Regions from separate parts of the Mesorhizobium sp. M0701 genome, predicted to be linked through region 2. Evidence: predicted binding sites of a transcription regulator. Region 2 holds the regulator's gene; the other holds the start of a gene.

Region 1 (11,865 bases), on a different contig from region 2:
TCGGTACCCGACCTGAAAGGGCATCTCGGGCTCTGAAGGAACTTCTCTATTTCGGCAGCGTATAGGCCATCACATAGTCGCCCGGCTTGGTACCGACCGAGCCGTGGCCGCCGGCAACGATGACGACCAACTGGCGTCCGTCGGCTACCGTGTAGGTCATCGGTGTCGACTGCCCGCCCGCCGGCAGCCGCGCCTGCCAGAGCTGTTTGCCGGTCGTCAGGTCATAGGCGCGCACATAGTCGTCGACCGCCGCACCGAGGAAGGCGACGCCGCCGGCAGTGATCATCGGCCCGCCAATGCCGGGCACGCCGACCTTGAACGGCAGCGGCAATGGCGTCATATCGTAAACGGTGCCGTTGCGATGCTTGTAGACGATCTTGCCGGTCCGAAGGTCGGCGCCCGCCACATAGCCCCAGGGCGGCGCCTGGCAGGGAATGCCGAGCGGCGACAGGAACGGCTTCAATATCACTGCGTAAGGCGCACCGTCATTGCGATTCAGGCCTTGTTCGCTGCCCTTGGTGTCACCGGGCGGCGGCACGTCGGCGCGCGGCACCAGCTTGGAGATGAAGGCCAGGTATGTCGGCATGCCGAACATCACCTGCCGGACCGGATCGACTGCCACGCCGCCCCAGTTGAAGGTGCCGAAATTGCCGGGGTAGATCAGCGAGCCCTGCAGCGACGGCGGCGTATAGCGGCCCTCATAGCGCAACTTCCGGAGCTCGATCCGGCAGGCCAGCTGGTCGAACATGGTGATGCCCCACATGTCGGCGCCGGTCAGCGGTTTCGGACTGAAGCTCAGGTCTGAGACCGGCTGCGTCGGCGAGGTATGGTCGCCTTCGATCGCGCCGCCCGGCGCCGGCACTTCCTTGACCGGAACGATCGGCTCGCCGCTGCGCCGGTCGAGCACATAGAGGTCGCCCTGCTTGGTCGGCCCGACCAGCGCCGGCACCACGCCACTTTCCGTGGTGATGTCGACCAGCGTCGGCTGCGCCGGCACGTCCATGTCCCAGAGATCGTGGTGCACGGTCTGCCGCACCCAGCGCAATTGTCCGCTGTTGAGATCGAGCGCGGTGATCGACGAGGAGAATTTCTCGTCATTGGCGCTGCGCCCGGCGCCGAGCTGGTCCGGCGTCTTGTTGCCGAGCGGCACATAAAGCAGGCCGAGCTTCTCGTCGGCGCTTGCCGTCGACCACATGTTGGGCGAGTTGTTGGTGTAGGTCTGGCCCGGCGGCAGCGGCGTCGTCTGGTCCGGATTGCCGGAATCCCAATTCCACAACAGCGCGCCGGTGTCGGCATCGTAGGCACGGATGACCCCGGACGGCTCCTGCGTCGAATAATTGTCGTTGACCGCGCCGCCGACGATGATCTTGTTGGCGACGATCAGCGGCGCCGAGGTCGAATAATAATAGCCCGGCTTCGGATATGGCATGTTGGCGAGCAGGTTCAGCGTGCCGCCTTCGGCGAAAGTCGGGCAGACCTGGCCATTCGCCGCATCGAGCGCGATCAGCCGGGCGTCGGATGTCGGCAGGTAGATGCGTGTGGCACAGGGCTGGCCGGCGGCGACCTTGGCATCGGCATAATAGGACACGCCGCGGCAGGTCTGGTGCTGGCGGTCCTTGTTGAGCTTGACCTGCGGATCGAACCGCCATTTCTCCTTGCCGCTCGCGGCATCGATGGCGATGGCGAAATTATGCGGCGTGCAGATGTAGAGCGTGTCGGCGATTTTTAGCGGCGTCACCTGATAGGTCGTCTCGCCGATGTCGTCGGGCCCTTTCACGTCGCCGGTGCGGTAGGTCCAGGCCGGCTGCAGATTGGCAACGTTTTCAGCGGTGATCTGGTCGAGCGGCGAATAGCGCTGGCCATATTGCGTGCGACCGTAATAGTGCCATTCGCCAGCCGGCACGTTGCCGCCAAGATCGGCCGTCGGCGTCACCTTGTCGGTGTTGAGTTCACCCGCAATATCCTTTGGATCGGTCGTCATCGAATAGCCGGCGACGGCAAGCGATGCCAGCACGGCGAGGATAAGCGGCGCGCGTCCGTCGGGACCGGTAAGCCCGCGCCGCGCCCATGGCGTCAACAGCCATAGCGCGACAAGCACGATGATGCCGCCGCGCGGGCCGAGCTCCCACCAGTCGAAGCCAATCTCCCAGACCGCCCAGGCGAGCGTGCCGAGCACGATCGCCGCGTAGAGCCACAGCGCCGTGGATCTGCGCCTGTAGAGCAGCCAGGCCGCGACAAGGAAAGCTAGACCGACGATGACGTAGTACCAGCTGCCGCCCAGCGTCACGAGCCAGATGCCGCCGCCGCCAACCGCCAGGCCGATGAGGAAAAGGATCAGGGAGGTAATGACCACAGCCAAGACGGTGCTCCTTCGACTGGTGCGCTCCGCGACGCGTCCATGGGCAACCCGGCATTGCGCTCCTGCCCCCACGCAACTTTCTCCGGCCCGCTTCCCCTGTCAAGCAAGCTCGGCGTTTTACGGTGCCGACCCTCAGCAAGCCCGGCGTTTTGGTTAGCGGACCCATTCAGATTGTGAGTCTACCGACTGGACAGAGAACAAAACGGAGACACTTCTGGCCTTTCGCTGCCGAATCACTACATTCGGGGGGATATGTCCGGCTTTTCGGAAGACATGCCCTTTTTTGACGAACCGAACGCGCGGCCCGCGGCCCCGTCGGGCATTGCCGCGCGCGCCATGGCTGCCCGCAGCGGCCACAACAATGCGCCCGACTATCTCAAGGGGTTGAACCCCGAGCAGCGGCTGGCGGTTGAGACCACTGAAGGCCCGGTTCTGGTGTTGGCCGGCGCCGGCACCGGCAAGACGCGCGTCCTGACCACCCGCATCGCCCACATCCTTGCCACCGGCAAGGCTTTCCCGTCGCAGATCCTCGCCGTCACCTTCACCAACAAGGCGGCGCGCGAGATGAAGCAGCGCATCGGCCTGTTGATCGGCGAAGGCAATGTCGAGGGCATGCCGTGGCTCGGCACCTTCCACTCGATTGGAGTGAAGCTGCTGCGCAGACATGCCGAGCTGGCCGGGCTCAAATCCGACTTCACCATTCTCGACACGGACGACGTGGTGCGCCTGATCAAGCAGCTTATCCAGGCCGAAGGGCTGGACGACAAGCGCTGGCCGGCCAAGCAGTTCGCCCAGATGATCGACGGCTGGAAGAACAAGGGCCTCGGTCCCGCCGACATCCCCGAGGGCGATGCCCGTGCCTTCGCCAACGGCAAGGGCCGCGAGCTCTACAAGGCCTATCAGGAGCGGCTGAAAACGCTGAACGCTTGCGACTTCGGCGATCTCCTGTGCCATCCGATCCGCATCTTCCGCGCCAATCCGGACGTGCTGAAGGAATACCACAAGCGCTTCCGCTACATCCTCGTCGACGAATATCAGGACACCAACACCGCCCAGTACATGTGGCTGCGGCTCTTGGCGCAGCGGCCGCAATCCTCCCCCCTTGAGGGGGAGGTGCCCGCGAAGCGGGCGGAGGGGGTTGCCGCAGAAGGCACCGCTAGAGCGTCGAGCACTGCCGCCGGTAGGTCGAGCACTGCCGCACGGACCCCACCCGACCGCGCTTTGCCCGGCCACCCTCCCCTCAAGGGGGAGGGAAGCCCGCGCCTGTCCACCGTAAATATCTGCTGCGTCGGCGACGACGACCAGTCGATCTATGGCTGGCGCGGCGCCGAGGTCGACAACATCCTGCGCTTCGACAAGGATTTCCCCGGCGCCACCATCATCAGGCTGGAGCGCAACTACCGCTCGACCGCGCACATCCTCGGCACCGCCTCGCATCTCATCGCCCACAATGAGGGCCGCTTCGGCAAGACGTTGTTCACCGAAAAGATCGCCGAGGACGACGAGAAGGTGCATGTCCACGCCGCCTGGGATTCCGAGGAGGAGGCCCGCGCCGTCGGCGAGACGATCGAGGCCTACCAGCGCCAGAAGCACAATCTCAACGACATGGCGATTCTCGTCCGCGCCTCCTTCCAGATGCGCGAATTCGAGGATCGCTTCGTCACGCTCGGCCTCAATTACCGCGTCATCGGCGGCCCGCGCTTCTATGAGCGGCTCGAGATTCGCGATGCGCTGGCTTTCTTTCGCGTCGTCGCGCAAGGCGCCGACGACCTCGCCTTCGAGCGCATCGTCAACGTGCCGAAGCGCGGCCTTGGCGAGGCCACCATCCGCCAGATCCACGACACCGCACGCGCGCTGCGCATCCCGATGCTGGAGGCGGCGGCAAAACTTGCCGAAAGCGACGAGCTGAAGCCGAAGCCGCGCGCCGCGCTGCGCGAGGTCGCGGCCAATTTCGAGCGCTGGCAGAAGGCGCTGGAAACCACCCCGCACACCGAGCTCGCCGAGACCATTCTTGAGGAGAGCGGCTACACCGATATGTGGAAGAACGACCGCTCGGTCGAAGCACCGGGACGGTTGGAAAACCTGAAGGAACTGATCCGCTCCATGGAGGAGTATGAATCGCTGCGCTCCTTCCTCGAACATGTAGCACTCGTCATGGACGCCGAGCAGAATGCCGAGCTCGACGCGGTCAACATCATGACGCTGCATTCGGCCAAGGGCCTCGAATTCGAAACCGTGTTCCTGCCCGGCTGGGAAGAAGGGCTGTTCCCGCACCAGCGTTCCCTCGACGAGGGCGGCCGCTCAGGGCTGGAGGAGGAACGCCGCCTCGCCTACGTCGGGCTGACCCGCGCCAAGAAGAACCTGCACATCTGGTTCGTCTCCAACCGCCGCATCCACGGCCTCTGGCAATCGACCATCTCGTCACGCTTCATCGACGAGCTGCCGGAAGCCCATGTCGAAGTTTCCGAGAGCGGCAACTCCTACGGCGGCTACGGCAATGCCTATGGCGGCGGCTCGTTCGCCTCCGGTCGTGGAGGCCAAGGTGCAGGCAGGCAGAACCCTTATGGGGCATCGCGCTTCGACAACATTGGCGGCAATAACGGCGCCGAGAAATCCGGCGCTTTCTCCAGCACCTATGCGACGCCGGGCTGGCAGCGCGCTCAGGCCAACCGCACCGAGGCGACCGACCGCAATTGGGGCACGCGCTCCGGTCACCAGGTCGAGCGCATCGGCTATGGCGAAACCGACTCCGGCTACGGCGCCGGCCGTACCTCGGTCAAGGGGCGCACCATCGACGGCGAACTGGTCGCCAAATCCGTCGCCGACACGCCGTCCCCCTTCAGCGTCGGCGACCGCGTCTTCCACCAGAAATTCGGCAACGGCAACATCTCGGCCATCGAAGGCAACAAGCTGACCATCGACTTCGACAAAGCCGGCCAGAAACGCGTACTGGACGGGTTTGTCACCGGGGTGTGAGGCCGCCGGGCGCTAGCGATACCGCGCCTGGTTCCACTTGTGGCCGAGCAGCGACAGGATGATGATCAGGCCGTTGAAGAACTGGACGTAGAAGCCGCTCAGGCCTGCCGCGACGACGCCGGTCTGGATGAAGGAGACCGTGACCGCGCCGATCGCGCCGCCGACGACAGTGCCGATGCCGCCCCAGGTCGGGGTGCCGCCGACGAACACCGATGCCAGCACCGGCAGCAGGTATCCGTCGCCCGCCGTCGGCCACCAGGTGAAGTTGATCATCACCGAGAAGGTGCCGGCGATTGCCGCGCCGATGCCGACGAAGACGAACACTTTTACGCGCACGCGCTTGACGTCGATACCCATCTGCTGGGCGCTGTCTGGATTGTCGCCGACCACCTTGACCTGGGCACCGAAGCGATGGCGGTTGTAAAGCAGCGCCGACAGCACGACGAAGCCGATGGCCCAGAAGATCTGCACCGGAATGCCGTAAAGCTGGCTGGAGAAGATCTTGTAGGCCCAGCTGTCGGCAAGGCCGGTCAGCGCCGTCGACCTGCCCTCGTTGATGATCTGGATCAGGCCGCGCAGCAGGAAATTCATGCCGAGCGTGGCGATCAGCGACGACAGCCCGCCATAGACGACCAGCGAGCCGACCAGGAAGCCGAGCAGCATGCCGGTGACGATTGCGGCGGCGATGCCGAGGAACGGGTCGTAGCCAGCCTGCACGACCAGCGCAAACACCCAGGAGGCAAAGCCCATCGTCGCCGGAAACGACAGGTCGATCTCGCCGCAGGTGACGACGAAGACCAGCGGCACCACCACGAACAGCGCCACCGGCAGCGTGGTGAGTACGGAGCTGTAGAGATACCAGGTGGTGAACACAATCGGGTTGGCGATCATGAACACCGCCATCATGACGATGAACACGGCAAGCGTGCCGAGCGCGGCGCGGTTGTCGAGGATGAACCCGCGCAGCCAGTTGTCGGACGGGTGTCTCCACTCTTTCCCGGCGGCCTCATTATGCGTGCCGCCGAGGGGGCTCTGCAGATCGGGTTCCATGGTCTTGCTCATCGTGCCGCCCTCTCCGCATCGCCCGCGTCGTGTAACACCGGCAATCCGCTGGGGTGGGCGACGTCTTCCATGAAATTGATCAGGTCCTCGGCCGATTTGACCTCGCTGCGGTCGGCGCTGAGCGCGACCTTGCCGCGGTCCAGCACCACGAAGCGATCGGCGATATCGAAGACGTGGTGGATGTTGTGGCCGATGAACAGGATCGAGCGACCGCTCGCCCGCACCTGGCGCACGAAGTGGAAGACCTTGGCGGTCTCGGTCAGCGATAGCGCGGTCGTCGGTTCGTCGAGGACTATCAGCTCCGCCTTCTTATAGATGGCCCGCGCGATCGCCACGCCCTGCCGTTCGCCGCCCGAGAGCTGGCCGACGATCGACTGTGGCGTGAACACTTTCGAGGTGAAGCCGATCTCGCGCATCAGCCGGCTCGCCTCCGCGATCTCCTTGTTGACCTTCAGCCAGCCAAGCCAGCCGGTGAGTTCGCGGCCCATGAAGATATTGCGTACAATCGTCTGCTGCACGGCGAGCGCCCGGTCCTGGAACACCGTTTCGATGCCGGCGTCGCGCGAGCGCGCAGGGCTCCATCCGGTCACCGGCTTGCCGCGGACGAGAATCTCGCCGCTGGTCGGTTTGACCACGCCGGACAGGATCTTGATCAGCGTCGACTTGCCGGCGCCATTGTCGCCGATCAGGCCGACCACCTCGCCGCGATCGACGCTGAGATTGACCCCGCCCAGCGCATAGACCTGGCCGTAGGACTTGGTGATGTCGCGCAGTTCGATGATGCGTTCCGCCATGGCGATCCTCGCTTGATTGTCGCGTGCCGGCCTTTTCGCCGGCGGTCCCGCCGGCCGGGCTCGATCCCGGCCGACGGCTTGGGAGGTCAGCGCAGCGCCTGCTTGGCGAGCTCGGCGACGATCTCGTAATTCTGCGGCGTGACGAAGCCGGCACCAGTGTCGACATTCATCGGTGCGAGACCCAGCACAACCTGCTGGCAGAGGCTGAGGATCGGCAGATAGCCTTGCAGGAACGGCTGCTGGTCGGCCGTCAGCTGCACCCAGCCGCCCTTGAAGCCCTCGACGATCTGCGGGCTGGTGTCGAAGCCGAAGTTGAAGATATCGCCCGGCTTCCTGCCCGCCGCCTGCATATAGGTGGGCACATTGCCCAGCATCTGGCCGCCGGGATAGCCAACCGCCTTGACGTCGGGATTGTTGAGCAGTGCCGCGGTGATCACCGGAAGGGCCAGATTTGGGTCGGAAGCCCATTCGCCGCTCGGCGGCGAGGAGAGCTGTATGACCTCGACACCCGCTTCCTTGAGGGCAGCGACAGTGCCGCGTTCTCGCGCGCCGCGGCTCTCGTTCTCGAACGGGCCGATCATGATTGCCTTGTCGCCGGCCTTGAGCCCGGCCAGCTTGACCGCCTCGGCGCCGAGCGCGCGGCCCTGCTGCTCCTGCTGGGCGCCGACATAGCCGCCACCGAACGCCGCCGTGACCGTCGGCACCGGCACGTTCTGGTACATCATCTTGATGCCGTCCTTGTGTGCCTGTTCGGCCAGCGGCATGATCGCGGCGTCGCCGGGGTGGCCCATCATGGCGATGCCTTGGGGCTTGACCGCGACAGCCTCGCGCAATTGCTGCACCATCTTCTCGACATCCCACTGGGAAAAGATGTAGTCGACCTTCGGCCCGAGATCGGCCGCGGCCTGCTTCGCGCCATTATAGACGATTGTGCCGAAGGCATCGCCCTCGGCGCCGCCGACGAAGAAACGGATATGGACATCCTTGCACCACTGGGCATCGAGCGCCTGCGCCGGCAAGGTCGAGAGTGCGGCGGCGAGCGCCATCGCGGCCGCCGCGACGGTCGAGCGCAGAACTGTCCTTCTCATCGTAATGCTCATGCACTTATCCTCCCTTTGTTCCCTCGCTAGCCGAGGGGTTTTGACGATCGCTTCGGCATTGCGCCGCAATCTTTCGCTGGCCGGCACCTCCCGCCGGCTTGTCCTGTTTTATGCATGTCGTTATCGCAAAACCGCTGGGCACTTTTGCGCGACATGCATTAGCCTCACACCGGGTTCGGCAGGTAGCTCGCGCCTCCCCGGCATTGTTGGAGATAATCCAGCGCACGCGCCTGGCCGGTGATCTCGAGATCGCCGCGATAGACCGGGTCGTGCCAGCCCTCGATGTCGATGGCACCTTTGTAGCCGGCCAGCCGCAGCTCACTGATCACCCGCGCCCAGTCGCTGTCGCCGAAACCCGGCGTGCGCATCTGAACGAACGGCAGGCGGCCGAACACGCCATGTTCGCGGATCACGTCCCAGCGCACCGTCGCGTCCTTGCCATGGACGTGGAAGATGCGCGGCGCCCATTTGCGGATCTGCGGGATCGGGTCGATCAGATAGACCAACTGGTGACAGGGCTCCCACTCCAGGCCGAGATTGTCGTTTGGCAATTCGTTGAACATCAGCTCCCAGGCGTCCGGATTATGGGCGATGTTCCAGTCGCCGCTGGCCCAATTGCCGTCCATGGCGCAGTTCTCGAAGGCGATGCGCACGCCCTTGTCGGCGGCCCGCCTTGCCAGCTTCCCCCAGACCTCGCGGAAGCGCGGCAGGCTGTCGGGCAGCGGCTTGCCGCGAATGCGGCCGGTGAAGCCGCTGACCACATTGGTGCCGAACAGATGCGCGTTGTCGATGATCGTTTCCCACGCCTCGAGCACGCCGCGATCGATCTCGCCGCTCTCCAGCGGATTGCCGAACACGCCGATCGACGAGACGATGACATCGGCATCGCCGATCGCCTCGCGGATCTCGCCCGCCAGCCGCGGAATGTCCTTGCCGCCCAGCGTCTGCCAGAAGAACGGCTGGATGCTCTCGAAGCCGAGCGGCAGGATCTGCCTGACATAGGCGGCCGGGTCGTCGAGATTGGCCCGCACCATTGTGCCGATCCTGATGTCGAGCAGCGGGTTTGGCATCATGATCCTTCCTGTTGAGCGATAGCGACCCGGCGCCCGGTCTCGGCGCTCTCGATCGCAGCGAAAACCATGGCCAGGCTCTTGATGTTGTCGGCGCCGCGCGTCTCCGGCTCGGTGCCGGTCTCGACGGCGCGGACGAAATCCTGGATGATGCCGAGATGGCCGCCGACGCGATCTGCCAGGTCGAGCGGCGGCACGGCTATCGATTCGGTGCGGTCGAACAGGCCCTCACGGACCGGCCGCACGACTTCCGCCTTCAACCCGTCCGCGCCGTCCCAGACAATGCTGCCGCGCTCGGCGACGATCCGCCATGTACTGTCCCAGCTGGTACGGAAGCCGGCCGCGCACCAGCTGCCGGCATAGGTGAACAGCTTGCCGCCGCCGAGGTCGAAGCTTGCGGTTGCCGACGACCCTTGCCGATACCAGGAATTGGCCGGCTCCCACTCCTGGCAATAGACGCCGGCCGGTTCGCCGGCCACCATGTAGCGGGCTGCATCGAATGTGTGGATCGCCATATCGAGCAGCAGCACATGGCGCATCTCTTCGCGAAAACCGCCGAAATGCGGCGCAACGAAGAAATCGGCGTGGATGCTGGTTGGCGCACCAATGGCGCCGGAATCGAGAAAGCGCCGGATGCGCCTGACATTGGCGACATAGCGGCGGTTCTGCACGACGGCATGGATGCGGCCGGCGCTGCGGGCCGCCCCGACAATGGCACGCGCATTGTCCGGGCTGTCGGCGAGCGGCTTTTCGGTCAAGAGATGGCAATGGTGGGCAAAGGCGGAAAGCGCGACCTCGCGGCGGGCGGCGGGAACCACGACGTCGAATACCGCGGCGGGCCTGGTCTGGTCGAGCACGGCGTCGAGCTCGGTTCCGATGACGGCGCCGGAAAGCTCGTATTCGCGCGCCCTTGCCCGCGCCCTTTCGGCGTCGAGATCAACCAGGCCGACAATGGCGAGCCCGTCGATCTGCTTGGCCGCATCGAGCCAGGCCTTGCTCATCGCGCCGCAGCCGACCAGGACGACATTGATCATCCAGCACTCCTCCCTCTCGGCCCCTCCAGACCGATCGTCACGGCGTTCACGGCAGGGCCGCAAACGTTTCTTCCGTAAACGTTTACGAGAACACACCCGATGGCGTAGAATGTCAATTGGCCGATAGCGAAAAACGTGATGCCGGCTTGGCCTGAAGAGCGGCCGGTGCTAGCCAAGCAAGGGGGAGAACTGTCCTTTGGCGTCCAGTATTCACGACCTTGCGCGTCACCTGAATATTTCCATCGGCACGGTGTCGCGCGCGCTCAACGGCCGCGCCGACGTCAATGCCGACACACGCCAGCGCGTGCTCGATGCGGCCAAGAAGCTGAACTATTCACCGAACCAGTCCGGCCGCAGCCTGCGGCGCGGCGCCACCCATTCGATCGCCTTCATGCTGCAGCCGCATCCGGGCGACCAGGAATATGGCGAGCCGTTCTTCATTCCGTTCCTGACCGGGTTGCAGGCCAAGCTCGCCGAAAGCGGCCTTGACCTGATCGTAGTGATGGGCGCGCCGGGCGACTATCAGCAGGAGCGCCTGCGCCGTGTCGTCGAGACGCGGCGGGCCGATGCGGTGGTGCTGGCCTGGACGCGGCGCGAGGACGAGCGCATCGACTATCTGACCCAGGCCGGTTTCCCGTTCGCGACGCTCGGCCGCAGCCGCTCCGGCGGCGATTCCTATCCCTCGCTCGACCTCGATTTCGAAAAAGCCGGGGCTGACGCGGTCGATCGTCTCGTCGCGCGCGGTCATCGCCGCATCGCCGCCATCCGCCCGTCGCTCGACCTCAATTTCGGCTATCTGTTCCTCGCCGGCTATCGCAAGGCGTTGCGGCGGCACGGCATCGAATTCGACCCCGAGTTGATCGCCGACGGCTTCATCAACGAGGCCGGCGGCTACGCGGTGACGCCGAAGGTCATGCGCTCCAAGGACCCGCCGACGGCCATCATCTTCAACAACGACGCGATGGCGCTTGGCGGCTGCAAGGCTCTGGCCGAGGCGGGCATCAGGCCCGGCCACGACGTTGCGGTGATCGTCATCGTCGACACCCCGCTCTGCCGCTATTTTTCGCCGGCGCTGACCGGCTTCCGCCCGGCGCTCGAGCCGATGGGCGAGCGGTTGGCCGAAATGCTGCTGGCATCGATCCCGGCTTACGCCGGCGCCGAAGGCGCACGCATCATCCGTGAAGTCTGGCCACTGGAACTGATCGCGCGCGACAGCGATTGAATCGCGGCGGTCACTGAGCAGGCTCAGATTGATCAAGACCCCCGCGCCCGCGCTCCGGCGTTGCGACCAGCGAGGCAGCGGCGGCATTGGCGGCGCCAAGTGCCGCCTCGACGGGCTCTCCACGCGCAAGCCCCGCCGCAAAGGCGCCGACGAATTCATCACCGGCACCGTGGGTGCTGACCACCTCCACCGGCATCGCCGGCAAGGCGAATGCCTGGCCGTCGCGGCCGCAATACGCAACGCCCTCG
Region 2 (11,865 bases):
GGATGGCGGCCACCCTCACCCATCTTGGCGCGCAGGGCGAAGCCAACATGGTCGATGTCGGCGACAAGGCTGTGACGGTGCGCACGGCAGTCGCAGAAGGCTTTGTCGCGATGCGGCCCGAGACGCTGGACATGATCCTCGCCGGCGACGCCAAGAAGGGCGACGTGCTGGGCACCGCGCGCATTGCCGGCATCATGGCGGCCAAGAAGACGCATGAACTGATCCCGCTTTGCCATCCGCTGCTGCTGACCAGGATATCTGTCGATATCGAGGCGGACGCCGCGCTGCCCGGCCTGAAGGTGACAGCATTGACCCGTGTCACCGGCAAGACCGGCGTTGAGATGGAGGCTCTGAGTGCCGTCTCGGTCGCTTGCCTGACCATCTACGACATGGCCAAGGCGGTCGACCGCGCCATGGTCATCTCCGGCATAAGGCTGGTTGAAAAGACCGGCGGCAAATCCGGCGACTACAAGATCACCGGAGACGGGGCCACCGAGGCAGGCCGATAATGGCGCTGGTCCCAGTTGCCGAGGCGCTCGAGCGCCTGCTGGACGGCGCAGCAGCGCTGCCGGGCGAACGCGTCGCACTGCTGGATGCCGCCGACCGCGTGCTGGCGGAGCCGGTTCTGGCGCTCCGCACCCAGCCGCCGTTCAACGCCTCCGCCATGGACGGCTATGCCGTGCGGGCGGCCGATATCGCGTCCGTACCGGCAAGGCTTTCGGTGGTCGGCATGGCGCCGGCGGGACGCGGCTTTGCCGGAACGGTGCAGCAGCGGCAGGCCGTGCGCATCTTTACCGGCGCGCCGCTTCCCGAAGGCGCCGACACTATCGTCATCCAGGAGAACGTCCGCGATCTCGGTGGCGGCAGCGTCGAAGTGACGGAACGGACGGTGCAGGGGCGCAACATCCGCCGCCTCGGGCTCGATTTCGCCAAGGGCGATGTCCTGCTGCCCAAAGGCCGCCTGCTCGACCCGGCGGCCTTGTCGCTGGCGGCATCGGCCAATCACCCCGAGGTGCGCGTGGTCAAACGGCCGCTGGTCGCCATCATCGCCACCGGCGACGAATTGCTGCCGCCGGGCAGCGATCTTGGCCCCGACCAGATCATCTCCTCCAATGCCTATGGTGTCGCCGCTGCCGCACAGTCGGTCGGTGCGCGCGCGCTCGACCTTGGCATCGCGCCGGACCGCAGGGAGGCGATCGCTGCGCTGGTTGAAAAGGCCGTGAAGGCTGGCGCGAACGTCATCGTCACGCTGGGCGGTGCCTCGGTCGGTGACCACGACTTCGTCCATGAGGTGCTGACCGGGCAAGGCATGACGCTCGATTTCTGGAAGATCGCCATGCGGCCGGGCAAGCCACTGATGTTCGGGCGGCTGGGAGACATTCGCTGCATCGGCCTGCCCGGCAATCCGGTGGCAAGCCTGGTCTGCACTCAGCTCTTCCTGAAGCCGCTGCTGGCGCGGCTCGGCGGCCGCGCCTTTCAGCAGGATATACGTCGGGCACGGCTCGGTGCCGCCATGCCGGCCAATGATCTCAGGCAAGATTATGTGCGGGCTGTTGTCATAGATGACGCCGGTACGCCCGTGGCGACGCCGTTCGGCATCCAGGACTCCTCGATGCTGAAAATGCTGGCCGATGCCAACGGGCTGATCGTTCGCGCGCCGTTCGCGCCTGCCGCGGCGGCGGGCTCCCCCTGCGACGTGCTGATGCTACGCTGAACCTGCCTCACTCCGAAATCAAGGTCCGGGTCAGCGGATGGTCTGGATCGGCCAAACCGTCGATGATGTTGAAATGATGCCGGTCAGGTTCGACCACCGAGCTGGTCGCGGAACCCAGGCCGATCCAGATGTTGGCCAGCAACGCGCTCTGACGCAGGAATTCGGCGCGCTCGCCGCCGCCGGCCCAGCAGGTCAGGCGGGCCTTGTCCATCGGGCGCAGCAGCACCGGACTTTCGGCCTGCGCCTCGGCCTCATCGATCGCCAGCGTCTCGTTCATGCCGGTGCGCATGATCGGGCGCAAATCGTGCACCCCCGAGATCGACACCACATGACGAACGCGCCGGACCACTTCGGTCGCCAGCGGCGTCGTCGCCGTAACCATCCGGCTAACAAGATGGCCGCCGGCCGAGTGCCCGGTCAGCATCAGCGGCCCTGCAACCGTCGCCGCCGCCTTGCCGATCGCCGCGCCGACCTCCTTGACGATGCCGCCAATGCGTATCTGCGGACAGAGCGTGTAGGACGGCATCGCCACCGCATAGCCGCGATCAACAGGGCCAGCGGCAAGATGCGACCAGAAATTCTTGTCGAATTCCATCCAGTAGCCGCCATGAACGAACACCACGAGTCCCTTAGGCTTGATGGCCGGCAGGAAAAGATCGAGCCGGTTGCGTGGATTGTCGCCATAGGCCATGTCGAGCCGCGCCCTGCCCTCGGTCGAAAGCACGTCGCGGAAAACCCGCGCGGGCTCGATCCAGGCCGCCGGCCAGCGATCGCTGCCGGCTATGTTGGCGCCGTTGGCATAGGCGTTGTCCCAATCGGCAATGTGACGTTCGAACACCCTGCGCCCTCCTCCCTGGCATATGGCCCTGCAGCGTAGCCGTAAGCATCGCGCGGCGCGTCGTCGCCAGCCTCACGATTCCAGCTCTCGCATCAATCTCAAGTGACAGCTGCTTTGATGGCGAAGCGCGCATCCTTCCACGCACCGGTGTGCAGGATGTCCTCAAGCACTTTGACGGCCTGCCAGACATCGGCATAGCCGACATAGAGCGGGGTGAAGCCGAAGCGCATGGTCGATGGCGCGCGAAAATCGCCGATCACGCCACGTTCGATCAGCGCGCGCATGACCTGGTAGCCATGCTCATGCATGAATGAAATCTGGCTGCCGCGTTTTTCCCCATCGCGCGTGCTTTCGAGCGTGAGCCCGTAAGTGCCGCACTTTGCCTCGACAAGCTCGATGAACAGATCCGCCAGCGCGATGCTCTTCTTGCGCACCGCCGTCATGTCGACATCGTTCCAGATGTCGAGCGCGCCCTTCAGCGTGCGCATCGACAGGACCGGCTGCGTGCCGCACAGAAACCGGCGGATGCCGGTGCCGGCCGCATAGCCTGGCTCGAAGGCGAAGGGCCGTGCATGGCCCCACCAGCCGGTGAGCGGCTGCTGGATGTCGGAAAGATGCCGCTCAGCCGCATAGATGAAGGCAGGCGCGCCCGGGCCGCCATTCAGATATTTGTAGGTGCAGCCAACGGCAAAATCGGCGTTTGCCTTGTCGAGTTCGACTGGCATCGCGCCGGCGGTGTGGCAGAGATCCCAGACGATCATCGCCCCGGCTTCCTGAGCCCTGCGCGTCAGCGCCGGCATGTCGCGCAGTTCGCCCGACTTATAGTTGACGTGGTTGACCAGCACCACAGCGGTGCGTTCGTCGATCAGCTCTTCGATGGTCGGCGCGTCGACTCCCGAGAGGCGCAGCAGCGTATCTTTTCGCGTCGAAACCACACCCTCGGCCATGTAGAGGTCCGTCGGAAAACTATCGCCCTCGGCGACGATGACCTGCCGCTCCGGTCGCATGGCCATGGCGGCGTGCAGCAGCTTGTAGATATTGACCGATGTCGTGTCGCAGACCACTGTCTGGCCGGCCGCGGCCCCGATCAGGCGCCCGAGCTGGTCGCCAAGTTCAAGCGGCATGTTGAACCAGCCGGCCGTGTTCCATGCGCGGATGAGATCATGCGACCATTCTTCGGTCGCGGCCTTGTGCAGTTCATCGAAAGCGGCACGTGAAGCAGCTCCTAGCGAATTGCCGTCGAGATAGATCACTCCTTGCGGCAACACAAAGCGGTCGCGCATCGCGCGCAGCGGATCCGCGGCATCCATCGCCTTTATGGCCACGAGATCGGGAATTCCTGTCATGATTTGTCTGCTCCCCCAAGATCCAACGCAACGCCGGACACGCATCGACTGTTCTTCCATTACTTGGTTGCGCGCAGCAAGGCTCCACCGGCGAGAAGCAGCCTGACCAGGCGGTGGAAACCGGGACTTAACCCGAGGTTGGCGTTTTGAGTTCGTTTCGTTCACGGTGCATTGACCAAACCGCACAGTCGATACGGGTTCAATTCCGTGCCTTTTGCCGACCGACGGCCGATGCCAGTGCCGCCTTCTAGGAGGCCAGAAGGGCGCAAACGAAAGCAGAATCAAGGCGATGAGGCTCGCGGCGGTGAAAATGCGGTACGCCGGTAGGGGACGTCGTTTGTTTCCCGAGCCTTAACGCATTCATTAAACTTTAAACAGTTGCGGAACACAACTGGAACAGATAGTGTTTGTTCTGGGTTTGTTTTTCTGATTCTGTTGGGGGTCGCTATGCTGACACGCAAACAACACGAACTGCTTATGTTCATCCACGAAAGGTTGAAGGAAAGCGGTATCCCGCCTTCATTCGACGAGATGAAGGAAGCGCTCGACCTGGCTTCCAAATCCGGAATCCACCGGCTGATTACGGCGCTGGAGGAGCGCGGCTTCATTCGCCGTTTGCCCAACCGGGCCCGTGCGCTGGAGGTGCTACGCCTGCCTGACTCGATCGCCCCCGGCCTCAATGCGGCACGCAAGTTCTCGCCGAGTGTCATCCAGGGCAGTCTTGGGCAAGGCGCCCCTCGGCAAGGCAAGCCGACATCGTCGCGCGTGCCCGCAGCCGGAAATGACGACGATGTCGTCGCCGCCGTTTCGATCCCGGTGATGGGCCGCATCGCTGCCGGTGTGCCGATCGACGCCATCCAGCACCAGACGCATTCGATTTCGGTGCCGCCGGATATGATCATGGGCGGCGAGCATTATGCGCTTGAGGTCAAAGGCGATTCGATGATCGAGGCCGGCATTTTCGACGGCGACACGGTGATCATCCGCAATGCCGATACGGCGAGCCCCGGTGAGATCGTGGTGGCACTGGTCGACGAGGAGGAAGCGACGCTGAAGCGGTTCCGCCGCAAGGGCGCCTCGATCGCCCTGGAAGCCGCCAATCCGGCCTACGAGACGCGCATCTTCGGACCAGACAGGGTCAAGGTGCAGGGCAAGCTCGTCGGACTGATCCGCCGCTACTGAGCTCCGCCCTTGGCGCCGGCTTTGGGGTTGTCGGCCCGGCGGTATGGCGGCAGGCCCCGTGCCGCGCGTGAAAATTTCCGCTGCACGTGCCAGGGCCGGTATGATTTTTCGACGGCGAAGCGGATCTCGGCGCGTGTTGCCGCTTGTGGATCGAAATAGACGGCGGCACTTCCCGCGCGCGCCAGTTGCCGTTTGGTGACGACGAGGACCAGCCGGTCGTAGTAGCAGGGGTTATGGGCGGTGGCGTCGTCGATGACGATCAAGCTGGCAAAGGCGCAGGCTGGCCGCGCAGTATCGCGGTCCTTGGCTTGCGCGATGATCGCGCCGGATGGATGCCTGGCAAGGCAGAGGCCGTCCGTGCAAATGAACGGCATGCCCGGCGGTAGGTCGGCCGGATCGGCAATGTCGAATTGCGGGTCGTTCTTTCCAGGTGTTTCCGGCGCGACGATAGCCTCTGATGTGAGCGCGCGTTTCCAGTTGTCGATGGTGAACTCATTCGGGCGTGCCCGGTTGACCGCGAGTTCACCGCTGCCGATCGGCAGCGCGACCAGCCGTGCGTCCTCCGAGACCAATACGTCGGGTATGCGTGTCTGCGTTGTCGTCAGCAAGCCGGCGAGCGCAAAAGGAAGTGCCGCCAGCCGCAACCACGTCGTCGCCATGCTGGCAATGACGAGGGCGATCGTCACCAGAAGGACGGATCTCAGCGAAATCAGCCCGACCGCATCGATCGGCGAGCGCTCCGAGATCCACCCGGACAGGGCGATCATCGCCGTCAGCCCCTTGCCCATGACATAGAGAAAAGGGCCATCCGCACCGAACGGCATCGCCAGCGCGCTGAGAACGGCGAAGGGCATGACGACCAGTGACACGATGGGCATGATGGCCAGATTGGCGAACAGGCTGAGCGGCGCCACGCGCTGGAAATGCCATATGGCGAAAAGCGCCGTGGCGCTCCCTGCAATGATCGAGGTCATCGCCAGACCGCACATGCCCAGCAGGACCTTTCGAGTGGCAAAGCGTAGCGGCGACAGCCGCGGCGGCGGCATGGTGGCCCTGCCGGCGCGGTAATCGGACCAGCCTGCATAGGCGCCGACAAGGGCCGCCGTCGCGGCGAAGGACATCTGGAAACTCGGACCGACCACCTCGTGCGGCGACACCAGGATGACCGCGATGGCCGAGATCGCCAGGTTGCGCATGGTGAGCGCGGCCCGGTCGAACAGCACGGCGATAAGCATCACCGCCAGCATGATGAAGCTGCGTTCGGCCGCCACGACAATGCCGGAAAAGACGAGGTAGGCCGCAATCGAAAAAAGCGCGGCGGCCGCGGCATATTTCTTGACCGGCCGTCGCGATGAGAAATCGGGAAACAGCGCAAAGGCACCCCGCAGCAGCGCCATGATGGTGCCGGCGACCAACGCCATATGCAGCCCCGAGATGGAGATGATGTGGTAGATGCCGGTGCGCCGCATCGCTTCGTTGATCTCCTCGGGAATGCCGGCGCGCACGCCGACGATCAGCGCAGCAGCAATCTCGCCCTCGGCACCGCCGATGCGGCTGCGGATATGGTCGGCGATGGATTCGCGCGCGTCTTCGATCGCGGAAGAAAGCTGCGCGCCAAGCGGCATGCTGCCCGACGACACGATTTTCGGATTGCCGAGAAAAAAGCCGCTGCCGCCGATACCGGCGAAATAGCTGTCGAAGGAGAAATCATAGCTGTCGGGCCGCACCGGGCCGGTCGGCGGCAGCAGCCGCACATAGCCGGTGATCTCGGAACCGGCGGTCAGCTCAGCCGGTATCTTCATCGCCGAAACGCGGACCCGTTCCGGCATGTAGCGCAGTGTCGGCCTGGCCGTTGAGATCACATCGATTGTCAGCCTGATGCGGCCGCTTGCCATGGGCTCGTACGATACGACGCGACCCGTCAGCCGCGTCGAGATTTCGGAGCCGAGCATATGCATTCCGACACGCCATGTCTCGAACTTGGCGGCAAGTACGCCAAGCGCGCAGAGCAGCGCCACCATGAAGCACAGGCGCGTCCTGGGCCATGACCGCGAGACGACGGCACAAAGGGCCGCGAGGAGCGCGATTGCGATCGGCTGTGGAAAGGCCGGCTCCACCGACAGCCCGAAATATACGACCACCCCGCATGCGAGGAACACCGGCACCAGCAGGAAGGCAATGCCGCGGTCAAGTTCCAGGTCGGCTGCCGTGGTTACGCTGTTGCGGATACGGGACGGTGACGGGAGGCGGAAACGCCTGGGCAGGCGTACGATGGGCTCGCCCGCGGGCACGAGAACCGCTGCTCGGTCGCTGGCCGGCAGCGACGGAGCATCGAAGCGCGGAGCAGGTAGCAATGCCGGTGCCGGCAGGACAGGCGGGCGAGCGGCAAACAGCAAGCGTTCGCTGACGCCGCTGCCAACGTCCTCGCCCTCGCCCGTACCACGGCCTCGCACAGCCATCGGGTCTGCCCCTTGCGCCCTCGACCTCCTATGCTACATGAACGCGCAACGCGCGAAAGTCCGCAAACCCACTTCCTTCGCCCGCCTGAGAGTTCCATGCCCGATAAGGTCGTCACCCGTTTTGCCCCCTCGCCCACCGGCTACCTGCACATCGGCGGCGCGCGGACGGCGCTGTTCAACTGGCTGTATGCCAAGCACACAGGCGGCACGATGCTGCTGCGCATCGAGGACACCGACCGCGAGCGCTCCACCGATGCGGCAAGCGCGGCCATTCTCGACGGGCTTTCCTGGCTTGGCCTGACATGGGACGGCGAGCCGGTGTCGCAGTTCGAGCGTGCGCCGCGCCATCGCGAGGTGGCCGAGGAGCTCGTTCGTATGGGCAAGGCCTATTATTGTTATGCGACGCCTGCCGAGCTAGAGGCAATGCGCGAGAGCGCACGGGCCAAGGGGCTGCCTCCCCGCTATGATGGACGCTGGCGCGACCGCGACCCGTCGGAGGCGCCGCCCGGCGCCAAGGGGGCGATCCGCATCAAGGCGCCGACAGACGGCGAGACGGTGGTGCATGACCGCGTCCAGGGCGACGTGCGCTTTCCCAACAAGGATCTCGACGATTTCATTATTCTGCGCTCGGACGGCAATCCCACCTACATGCATGCCGTCGTCGTCGACGATCACGACATGGGCATCACCCACATCATCCGCGGCGACGATCATTTGACCAACGCCGCACGCCAGACCGTAATCTATCAGGCCATGGGCTGGAAGGTGCCGTCGATGTCGCATATCCCGCTGATCCACGGTGCCGACGGCGCCAAGCTGTCGAAGCGGCACGGTGCGCTTGGCGTCGAAGCCTATCGCGCCATGGGCTACCTGCCGGAGGCGCTGCTCAACTATCTTGCGAGGCTTGGCTGGAGCCACGGCGACGATGAGATCATGTCGATCGCCGACATGATTGCATGGTTCGACATTGGCGACGTCAACAAGGGCGCCGCCCGTTTCGACTTCGCCAAGCTCGAGGCGCTTAACGGCGTGCATATGCGCCGGATGAACGACGCGGCGCTGCTCGACATCTTCATCGCCACTCTGCCCTATCTTGAAGGCGGCCCGGCAATCGCCGCGCGCCTCGACGACAGACGCAGGGCGCAACTGCTTGCCGCTTTGCCGGGCCTGAAGGAGCGCGCCAAGACGCTGGTCGAACTTGTTGAAGGGGCTGCATTCCTTTTCGTCGAGCGGCCGCTGCCGGTCGACGAGAAGGCGGCGGCGCTGCTCAGCGGTGAGGCGCGCGCGATCCTGCGGGGCGCTCATGCGGCACTAGCCACGGTTTCGGAGTGGTCTGCCGCCTCAGCCGAAGCCGCGATCCGCGACTATGCGCAGGCCGCCAGCCATAAACTCGGCGCCGTGGCCCAACCTTTGCGCGCCGCGCTCACCGGCAAAAGTACCTCGCCAGGTGTCTTTGATGTGCTTGCCGTGCTTGGCCGCGAGGAAAGCCTGGCGCGGATCGCTGATCAAATCGATTAGCAAACTGGCCCAAGAAGATTGGCATTGAAAGGTGTGTTTCGCAGTGCAACATTGGGTCTTGGCCTAATCTGCCGCGCAGATTCAATTGCGGGCGCAAATGTGCGTATTCCGATGCTTTTGACGTGTTGGGTTCAGATATTTTGCCTTTGCCGGCCTGAGGAAACAAAAAGGAGTTTGCTATGACCGAACCTGCGACAAAAATGGAATTTGGCGGCAAAACCCAGGCATCGACGGCCAAGCTGGAACTCGGCGGCAAAACCCATGAATTCAAGATACGAAGTGGTTCGGTAGGACCTGACGTCATCGACATCGGTTCGCTCTACAACACCGCCGGCGTCTTTACCTACGATCCCGGTTTTACGTCGACGGCGAGCTGCGAATCGGAAATCACCTTCATCGATGGCGATGCCGGCATTCTTTTGCACCGCGGCTACCCGATCGACCAATTGGCCGAGCACGGCGACTTCCTCGAAGTCTGCTATCTCTTGCTCTATGGTGAACTCCCGACCAAGGCGCAGAAGGACGATTTCGACTACCGGGTGACGCGCCACACCATGGTGCATGAGCAGATGTCGCGCTTTTTCACCGGCTTCCGCCGTGATGCGCATCCGATGGCGGTGATGTGCGGCGTGGTCGGCGCGCTGTCGGCCTTCTATCACGATTCCACCGATATCTCGGACCCCTATCAACGCATGGTCGCGTCAATGCGGCTGATCGCCAAGATGCCGACGATCGCGGCGATGGCCTATAAATACCACATCGGCCAGCCATTCATTTACCCGAAGAACGAGCTGAATTTCGCAGCCAATTTCCTGCATATGTGCTTCGCCGTGCCTTGCGAGGAATACAAGATCAATCCGGTGCTGGCCCGCGCGATGGAGCGCATCTTCATCCTGCACGCCGATCACGAACAGAACGCCTCGACTTCGACCGTCCGCCTGGCCGGCTCGTCGGGCGCCAATCCTTTTGCCTGTATCGCTGCCGGCATCGCCTGCCTGTGGGGTCCCGCACATGGCGGCGCCAACGAGGCAGCCCTGAACATGCTGGGCGAGATCGGTCATGTCGATCACATCCCGGAATTCATTGCGCGCGCCAAGGATAAGAACGATCCGTTCCGATTGATGGGATTTGGCCACCGCGTTTACAAGAATTACGATCCGCGCGCCAAGATCATGCAGAAGACCGCGCACGAGGTCCTGGGCGAGCTCGGCATCAAGGACGATCCACTGCTCGACATCGCCATGGAGCTGGAAAGGATCGCACTGACCGATTCCTATTTCATCGAGAAGAAGCTCTATCCGAACGTCGATTTCTATTCCGGCATCACGCTGAAGGCGCTGGGCTTTCCCACCACCATGTTCACCGTGCTGTTCGCGGTCGCCCGCACCGTCGGCTGGATCGCGCAGTGGAAGGAGATGATCGAGGACCCGCACCAGAAGATCGGTCGCCCGCGCCAGCTCTATACCGGCGCGCCGGAACGGGACTACGTGCCAATCGCGAAGCGGTGAAGGTGGTGAATGGTGAATGGTGAATGGTGAATGGTGAATGGTGAATGGGAGTAGCGAAGCGTCGCTCCCTGTCCATAGAAACCACTATTCACAATTCACTATTCACAATTCACTCACTTCCTCCCCATCCCCATCACCACACCCGCGGCAATCTCGCCTGACGGCTTGGCGGTTGCCATACGCCCGGCAATGTCGGCAAAACCGTGCTTCTGCCAGGTGCGGTAGGCGGTATCGGAGAACAGCGCTTCCAACTGCCGCGCCAGATAATGCGGCCGCACATATTGATTGTAGTGTTCCGGCACAACGGGCCGGTCGGCAATGAGATTGGGCAAGGCTGCGCTCCATACTTTGATCAGCGGCTGCGCCATGCGCATGACCGGATCGAGCCGGTAGCAGGAGATCATCGGCACACTCGCCAGTGCCAGTTCCAGCGATACTGTCCCCGATGCGATCAGCGCCGCATCGGCCTTGCCGAAGGCCTGCCATTTGCGTTCGGCATCGAGTATGATCTCCGGCTTCTCGTCCCAGCTCGCGACCGAGGTCCTGACCAGATCGGCGACGTGCGGCACCGTCGGCAACAGCAGGCGCAAGCGGTGCCCGCGCGCCCGCAGGATCGACACCGTCTCGCCGAACGGCCCGACCATGCGTCGCACCTCACCACGACGCGAACCAGGCAGTACAAGCAACGTTTTGACGTGATCTGCGGACAGGTCACGCGGCTGCGCCTGCGCCCTGGCGGCACTGATTATGCCCGGATCGTGTGCAAGGCGATGCCCCACATAGGTGCCGGGCGGCCCGCCCAGGCGAGCGAGTTCCTTCACCTCGAACGGCAGGATGCAAAGAATGTGATCGACATATGGCTTCATCGCTGCCGCCCTGCCCGGCCGCCAAGCCCACACGCTCGGGCAGACATAGTGGACGATCGGGATAGTCGGATCGGCGGCACGCACCTTCTTGGCGACGCGCAGCGAGAAATCCGGACTGTCGATGGTGATAAGGCAATCGGGCTTATCACCGCCAATCGCGTTTGCCGTCTGGCCGATCCGCCGCATCAGGCGCGGCAGGTCGTGCAGGATGGCGCTAAGCCCCATCAGTGCGATCTCGCTGCCGTCGAACAATGGCGCCAGGCCGAGCGCCTGCAAATGGCGGCCGCCGATGCCGACAAGCCGAACTTCGCGCCCGGTCATGCGCTTGAGCGCCTGCACAAGGTCGGCGCCAAGCAGGTCGCCGGACTCCTCGCCGGCGACGACGGCTATCTTCAACGGCCGCTCATTCGCCATGCGCCGGCTCCGCAGCAGGC

The links. The regulator LexA, encoded in region 2, represses DNA repair genes until DNA is damaged. The targets are predictions, from matches to a motif close to TGTTCNNNNTGTGTTCNG.
Region 1: NKI24_RS11000 (ATP-dependent helicase) is a predicted target of LexA. The motif match lies at 2,553-2,570, and genes of this name have one in related genera.

The regions. Positions count from the first base shown of each region.
Region 1 covers NZ_JAMYPO010000008.1:174,315-186,179, forward strand. The annotation lists gene NKI24_RS10990 (hypothetical protein) at 1-36, shown strand, start outside; gene NKI24_RS10995 (glucose/quinate/shikimate family membrane-bound PQQ-dependent dehydrogenase) at 47-2,359, opposite strand; gene NKI24_RS11000 (ATP-dependent helicase) at 2,612-5,335, shown strand; gene NKI24_RS11005 (ABC transporter permease) at 5,348-6,397, opposite strand; gene NKI24_RS11010 (ATP-binding cassette domain-containing protein) at 6,394-7,191, opposite strand; gene NKI24_RS11015 (substrate-binding domain-containing protein) at 7,278-8,291, opposite strand; gene NKI24_RS11020 (sugar phosphate isomerase/epimerase family protein) at 8,456-9,364, opposite strand; gene NKI24_RS11025 (Gfo/Idh/MocA family protein) at 9,361-10,395, opposite strand; gene NKI24_RS11030 (LacI family DNA-binding transcriptional regulator) at 10,592-11,617, shown strand; gene NKI24_RS11035 (ribokinase) at 11,628-11,865, opposite strand, start outside.
Region 2 covers NZ_JAMYPO010000005.1:124,016-135,880, reverse strand. The annotation lists gene moaC (cyclic pyranopterin monophosphate synthase MoaC) at 3-509, shown strand; gene NKI24_RS07245 (molybdopterin molybdotransferase MoeA) at 509-1,714, shown strand; gene NKI24_RS07240 (hormone-sensitive lipase) at 1,722-2,552, opposite strand; gene kynU (kynureninase) at 2,651-3,898, opposite strand; gene lexA (transcriptional repressor LexA) at 4,346-5,080, shown strand; gene NKI24_RS07225 (ComEC/Rec2 family competence protein) at 5,074-7,539, opposite strand; gene gltX (glutamate--tRNA ligase) at 7,636-9,057, shown strand; gene gltA (citrate synthase) at 9,237-10,565, shown strand; gene lpxB (lipid-A-disaccharide synthase) at 10,679-11,845, opposite strand; gene NKI24_RS07205 (LpxI family protein) at 11,835-11,865, opposite strand, start outside.